DNA from 2 places in the Streptomyces sp. NPDC008125 genome. Region 1 is predicted to be linked to the other one. Evidence: riboswitches for the same ligand, from Rfam matches in the RefSeq annotation. Region 1 holds a riboswitch; the other holds the start of a gene.
The links. A riboswitch is a leader RNA that binds a small molecule or an ion and turns the genes downstream of it on or off. The one in region 1 is predicted to bind S-adenosylmethionine.

Region 1 (3,399 bases):
GCCTGGAGGCCGCCCTCGAAGCGGACGTCGTCGTCGTTGACGTACACGTTGACGAAGCGGCGCAGCTTGCCCTGGTCGTCCAGGACGCGCGCGGCGATGCCCGGGTGGTCCTTCTCCAGGGACTCGATGACCTCGGAGAGGACGGTGCCCTCGGCCGAGACCTCGGCCTGGCCACCGGTGTACGTGCGCAGGATGGTGGGGATGCGGACCTTGACGCTCATGGGGATTGCCTTCCTCGGTTCTCGGGTGGTCAGTGGGCTGCGAGACCCGCGTCGCGGAACGCGTCCAGGCTCGGGCGGATGGTCGCCGTCAGGCCGGTCGTCGGGGAGACGGCGTCCAGGGTCTTCAGGCCGTCGCCGGTGTTCAGGACGACGGTGGTCAGGGTCGGGTCGAGCAGGCCGGCCTCGATCAGCTTCTGCGTCACGCCGACGGTCACCCCGCCCGCGGTCTCCGCGAAGATGCCCTCGGTGCGGGCGAGCAGCTTGATCGCGTCGACGACCTGCTCGTCGTCGACGTCCTCCACCGCGCCGCCGGTGCGGCGGGCGATGTCCAGGACGTACGGGCCGTCGGCCGGGTTGCCGATCGCGAGCGACTTGGCGATCGTGTTCGGCTTCTGCGGGCGGACCACGTCGTGGCCGGCCTTGAAGGCGGTGGAGACCGGGGAACAGCCCTCGGCCTGGGCGCCGAAGATCTTGTACGGCTTGTCCTCGACGAGACCGAGCTTGATCAGCTCCTGGAGCCCCTTGTCGATCTTGGTGAGCTGGGAGCCGGACGCGATCGGGATGACCAGCTGGTCCGGGAGCTGCCAGCCGAGCTGCTCGCAGATCTCGTACGCGAGGGTCTTCGAGCCCTCGCCGTAGTACGGGCGGAGGTTGACGTTGACGAAGCCCCAGCCCTCGCCCAGCGGGTCGCCGATGAGCTCGGAGCAGAACCGGTTCACGTCGTCGTAGTTGCCGTCGATGCCGACGAGTTCGCCGCCGTACACCGCGGCCATGACGACCTTGCCCTCTTCCAGGTCGTGCGGGATGAACACGCAGGAGCGGAAGCCGGCCCGCGCGGCGGCGGCACCGACCGCGCCGGCGAGGTTGCCGGTGGAGGAGCAGGAGAGGGTGGTGAAACCGAAGGCGCGGGCGGCCTCGACGGCGATCGCGACGACACGGTCCTTGAAGGAGTGCGTCGGGTTGCCGGAGTCGTCCTTGACGTACAGGGCGCCGGTGACGCCCAGCTCGCGGGCGAGGTTGTCGGCCTTGACCAGCTTGGTGAAGCCGGGGTTGATGTTGGGCTTGTCGGCGACGTCGGCGGGCACCGGCAGCAGCGGCGCGTAGCGCCAGATGTTGTTCGGGCCGGCCTCGATGCGCTTCTTCAGCTCCTCGGGGGAGCCGCCCGGCAGGTCGTACGCCACTTCGAGTGGCCCGAAACAGGACGCACAGGCGAAAATGGGACCGAGTTCGAAGCGTTCGCCGCACTCGCGACAGGAAAGCGCGGTGGCGGGACCGAGGTCCACGGACGTGCCGGAATTCGCTGCAATGGTCTGAACAGCCATGATGGCGGAGGCCCTTTCTCCTCATCTTCCTCGCGACGCATTTCGCCGCAAGACGGAATTGGCACCTTCCCCACCGTGGCCTCGCGGCCGGCGGGAGGGTTGCCGGGACTTCAACGGGCCGTTCCCTCAGTCCCTCTGGATGAGCGCTATGGCACTGGACCGTGCGATCCAGGCGTTTGTCCGCCCTCCGACCCCGAGATGCGAAGGCGGTGAGCGTTGTTCAAGACTGTAACCGAAGCACCCGACGGTTGAGGTAGTCGTCCGAACCGCGAGATGGATCACACGCAGGGAGTATCGCCCGTGCTGGATGAGGTCGACAGCTGGCTGAACCGCCGTTCCTGGGCAGTCTCCGACCGTCCGCTGGACCGCCTCCTGGCGGCCAGGAGGCGGTACCCGCGGGGCTCCTCCGTGAGCGTCGTCCTGCCCGCGCTGAACGAGGAGGCGACGGTCGGCGACATCGTCCGGACCATCCGCCACGAGCTCATGGAGCAGGTCCCGCTCGTCGACGAACTCGTGGTGATCGACTCCGGTTCCACCGACGCCACCTCCGCCGTCGCCCGCGCGGCCGGAGCCCGGGTGGTGCACCGCGACGCGATCCTCCCCCGGATACCCGCCGTCCCCGGCAAGGGCGAGGTGCTCTGGCGGTCGCTCTTCGTGACCAGCGGCGAGATCGTCTGCTTCGTCGACGCCGACCTCAAGGACTTCTCCGCCGATTTCGTCTCCGGCATCATCGGCCCGCTGCTCACCGACCCGGGCATCCAGTTCGTCAAGGCGATGTACGACCGGCCGCTGGAGACGGCGGACGGCCACGCGCCGGCCGGTGCGCCCGCGCAGGGCGGCCGTGTCACCGAACTGGTCGCACGCCCGCTGCTCAATCTGCACTGGCCGGAACTGGCCGGCTTCGTCCAGCCGCTGGGCGGCGAGTACGCGGTCCGGCGCCCGCTCCTGGAACAGCTCGCGTTCCCGGTCGGCTACGGCGTGGAGCTGGGGCTCCTGGTGGACGCGCTGCACACCGTGGGGCTCGACGCCCTGGCCCAGGTCGACGTCGGGGTCCGCCGCCACCGCCACCAGGACGGGCAGGCGCTGGGACGGATGGCCGCCGCGATCTACCGGACCGCGCAGCTGCGGCTCTCCGTGGGACATCTGGTGCGCCCGGTGCTGACCCAGTTCGAACGCAACGAGGACGGTTTCCGGCCACACACCTACGCGGTGGACACCGAGGAACGGCCGCCGGTCCGGGAGATCCCCGAGTACACCGCGAGACGCGCCGCCTGACCCGGCCCGGGTTCTCCCGCCCGGCTGCACGGCACGAGGTGCCGCCCCACCCGGCGCGGCCCCGCGTCGAGCACACCGCGAGACGCACCCCCCGACCCGGACCGGCCTCGAACACGTTTGGGGGGTTACGTATCGGGCTAGGTTCCGCTACATGGTCTCCGAGCACGCCGCCCAGGTCCTCGTCGCGTCCAATCGCGGCCCCGTGTCGTACACGCTGAACGACGACGGTTCCCTCGACTCACGCCGCGGCGGAGGCGGGCTCGTCTCCGGGCTGAGCGCCGTCGACGACAAGGTGTGGGTCTGCGCCGCACTCGGCGACGGCGACCGCGAGGCGGTCCGGCGCGGGGTCGGCGAAGAGGGCGTCCGGATGCTGGACATCGACGCCGCCGTGCACGCCGACGCGTACAACGGCATCGCCAACTCCGTGCTCTGGTTCGTCCACCACCTGCTCTACCAGACCCCCGTCGAGCCGGTCTTCGACGACGAGTTCCGGCGCCAGTGGGCCGCGTACGAGACGTACAACCGGGCCTTCGCCGAGGCGCTGGCCGAGGAGGCGGGCGAGGGCGCCGCCGTGCTGGTGC
Region 2 (3,399 bases), on a different contig from region 1:
AGAGCTGCGCGGCGCCCCGGTCGGGGACGCAACGGCCGCCCTCGGTGCGGTACTTCCACTGCGCGCCCTCGCTCACCAGCTCGGTGACGGCGCGGACGAAGCGGTCCACGTGCTCGTCCGGGGTGCCGGCGCCGAAGCTGACGCGGATGGCGTTCAGGGAGCGCTCGCCCGGCTCGGCCTCCGGCGCGCCGCACTCGCCCGGGTCCTGCGGGTCGCTGCCGAGCAGGGTGCGGACCAGCGGGTGGGCGCAGAACAGGCCGTCGCGGACGCCGATGCCGTACTCGGCGGAGAGCGCGGCGGCGAAGTGGGAGCTGTTCCAGCCCTCCACCACGAAGGAGATGACGCCGACGCGCGGGGCGTCGTCGCCGAAGAGCGAGAGCACCTTGACCTGCGGCACCTCGGCGAGACCGCCCCGGACCCGGGCGACCAGCCGCTGCTCGCGGGCGACCAGGTTGTCGAAGCCTGCCTCGGTGAGGGCCTTGCAGGCGGAGGCGATGGAGTAGACGCCGATGACGTTGGGCGAACCGGCCTCGTGGCGGGCGGCGGTGGTGTGCCACTCCACGTCCACGCCGCCGTCGGTGCGCCGGGCGACCTTCTTCGAGGCACCGCCGCCGGCCAGGTAGGGCTCGGAGTCCTGGAGCCAGTCGGCGCGGCCGGCGAGGACGCCGGAGCCGAAGGGGGCGTAGAGCTTGTGGCCGGAGAAGGCGACCCAGTCGACGTCGAGTCCGGCGATGTCCACCGGGTGGTGCGGGGCGAGCTGGGCGGCGTCCAGCACGATCCGGGCGCCGTGCGCGTGGGCGGCGGCGGCCAGTTCCTTGACCGGCCACAGCTCGCCGGTGACGTTGGAGGCGCCGGTGACGCAGACGAGCGCCGGGCCGTGCGGGTCGCGGTCGGCGAGCGCGCGCTCCAGGGTCTCGACGGCCTGCTCCGGGGTGCGCGGCGCGTTGAGATAGGTGACCTCGGCGTCGCGCCAGGGCAGCAACGAGGCGTGGTGCTCGGTCTCGTACACGAACACCTCGCAGCCGGCCGGGATCACGGCCGCCAGCAGGTTGAGGGAGTCGGTGGTCGAGCGGGTGAAGATCACCTGGTCGCCGGGGCGGCAGCCGAGGAACTCGGCGACGGTGGCGCGGCTGTTCTCGAAGAGGTCGGTGGAGAGCTGCGAGAGGTAACCGGCACCGCGGTGCACGCTGCCGTAGTACGGCGCGTAGGCGGCGACGTCGTCCCAGACCCGCTGGAGCGCCGGGGCGCTGGCCGCGTAGTCGAGGGCCGCGTAGGTGACTTCGCCCCCGGTGACGAGAGGGACGGTGACGTCCTTGCCGAGGACCGGCAGCGGGGCGCAGTCCGCGTCGGCGAAGGCGGCGGGCGCGGAGGCGTTGAGGGCAGCAGAAGACACGGACATGACGAACTCCCGTAATACGCAGGCGAATTCACCGAGCCGGCGGGTACGCGGCAGCACGGTGCAAAAGGTGGAAAGGTGCGGAGAAGGGCGTTGCGCCCTATCGCATTCGCGTGCTCACAAGAGGCTCCCTAGGGACCAGGACCCCGGGGGCTGGCATTCGGGATGCCGAGGGGCCCGCGCTTGCCGCAGACCTCGCTGCCTACGGCCTGGTCTTCACCCGGGGCACCCCGCCACGGACGGAGGGTTGCCGGACAGCGGGCCGGGGCCGTAGTCGCTGTCACTCATGACCTGCCAGCATCTTGCCATACGTGTCCACGAACGCAAGGGCGCAGTCCGCGATACGGACTGCGCCCCTTCGTACGCGTACGGGCAGGGGAGCTCAGGCGTTGCTGGCCGCCACCCAGCGCTCCAGCGCGCGGTGCGCGGCCCCGGAGTCGATGGACTCGGCGGCGGCGGCGATCTTGGCACCGATCTGCTCGGTGAGCGTGCCCTCGCCCGGGTCCAGCGCCACCAGCGCCGCTGCGGAGTTCAGCAGCACCGCCTCGCGCACGGCCCCCCTCTCGCCGTCCAGCACCCGGCGGGCGACGTCCGCGTTGTACGAGGGGTCGGCGCCGCGCAGCGCCTCGACCGGCACCAGCTCCAGCCCCACGTGCCGCGGGTCGAAGGCCTCCTCGCGCACCTCGCCGCCCCGGACCACCCAGACCCGGGAGGTCGCGGTGGTGGTCAGCTCGTCGAGGCCGTCGTCGCCGCGGAAGACGAGCGCGGAGTTGCCGCGCTCGGCGAGGACGCCGGCCACGATGGGCGCCATCCTGAGGTCGGCGACGCCGACGGCCTGGGCGCGGACGTGGGCCGGGTTGGTGAGCGGGCCGAGGATGTTGAAAGTGGTCTGGGTGCCCAGCTCCTTGCGGGCCTTGGCCGCGTACCGCAGGGCCGGGTGGAACTTCACCGCGAAGCAGAAGGTGATGCCCGCCTCGGCGGCCACCTCGGCGACCCGCTGCGGGGTCAGCTCCAGGTTGACGCCGAGCTTCTCCAGGACGTCGGAGGCGCCGCTGGCCGAGGAGGCGGACCGGTTGCCGTGCTTGACGACCTTGGCCCCGGTACCGGCGATCACGATCGCGGACATCGTGGAGATGTTGACCGTCTTCGCGAGGTCACCGCCGGTGCCGACGATGTCGACCGAGGGCCCAGGCACCTCGATGGTGCGGGCGTGCGCGTACATCGCGCGGACCAGGCCGCTCACCTCGGCGACCGTCTCGCCCTTGGACCGCAGCGCGATGGCGAAGCCCGCGATCTGCGCGTCGGTGGCGTCCCCGCTCATGATCCGGTCCATGGCCCAGGCGGTGTCGTCCGCGCCGAGGTCCTGGCCGCGCAGCAGGGGCGTCAGTACGCCGGACCAGGAACGGTCCGCCGCGCTGTCGCCGCCGTCCGGGGTCACCACGTTCATGGTCCGCTCCAAGATTTTCCACAGCCGGAAAGGGGGTGTCCGTCCACCCTATCGGGGCCCGGGAACGACGAAGAGCCCCGTCCGGCGAATGGACGGGGCTCCTCGCTGTGGCGATCAGTTCAGGCGATCAGTGGTGACCGTGGCCGCTGGTGATCTCCTTGTACTCCTCGACGGTGGGCTTGGCGATCTGGTTGTGCTCGCCGTAGTAGCCCTTGCTGAGCTTGGCGCGCAGCTTCGTGAGGGCCGAGACCTTGCGCTCGACACCGTTCTCGTCGACCGTGGGGCCGATCTCGAGCGGGGTGTACTGCTCGTGCGCGGTGAGGGTGTGCAGCTGGCCCGGGCTGAGCGGCTCGTGGACCTCCACGAACTCGCCGTGCGGCAGGCGCTTGATGAGCCCGGACTCGCGTCCGTGCAGCACCTTCTCCTTGTCGCGGCGCTGGAGGCCGAGGCAGATCCGCTTGGTCGCGATGAACACGAGCACCGGGACCACGAAGAACCCGACCCGCACGAACCAGGTGATGGCGTTGATCGACAGGTGGAAGTGCGTGGCCCACAG

Region 2: it holds a riboswitch for S-adenosylmethionine, as region 1 does, so the genes downstream of both, ACFZAX_RS18960 (aminotransferase class V-fold PLP-dependent enzyme) here and thrC (threonine synthase) in region 1, are expected to answer to the same signal.

Annotation. Positions count from the first base shown of each region.
Region 1 covers NZ_JBIBHR010000003.1:182,819-186,217, reverse strand. The annotation lists gene ACFZAX_RS06090 (MoaD/ThiS family protein) at 1-221, opposite strand, end outside; gene thrC (threonine synthase) at 251-1,543, opposite strand; SAM riboswitch class I at 1,562-1,689, opposite strand; gene ACFZAX_RS06080 (glucosyl-3-phosphoglycerate synthase) at 1,844-2,818, shown strand; gene ACFZAX_RS06075 (trehalose-6-phosphate synthase) at 2,970-3,399, shown strand, end outside.
Region 2 covers NZ_JBIBHR010000010.1:173,411-176,809, forward strand. The annotation lists gene ACFZAX_RS18960 (aminotransferase class V-fold PLP-dependent enzyme) at 1-1,399, opposite strand, end outside; SAM riboswitch class IV at 1,571-1,688, opposite strand; gene trpD (anthranilate phosphoribosyltransferase) at 1,779-2,843, opposite strand; gene ACFZAX_RS18970 (cytochrome b N-terminal domain-containing protein) at 2,971-3,399, opposite strand, start outside.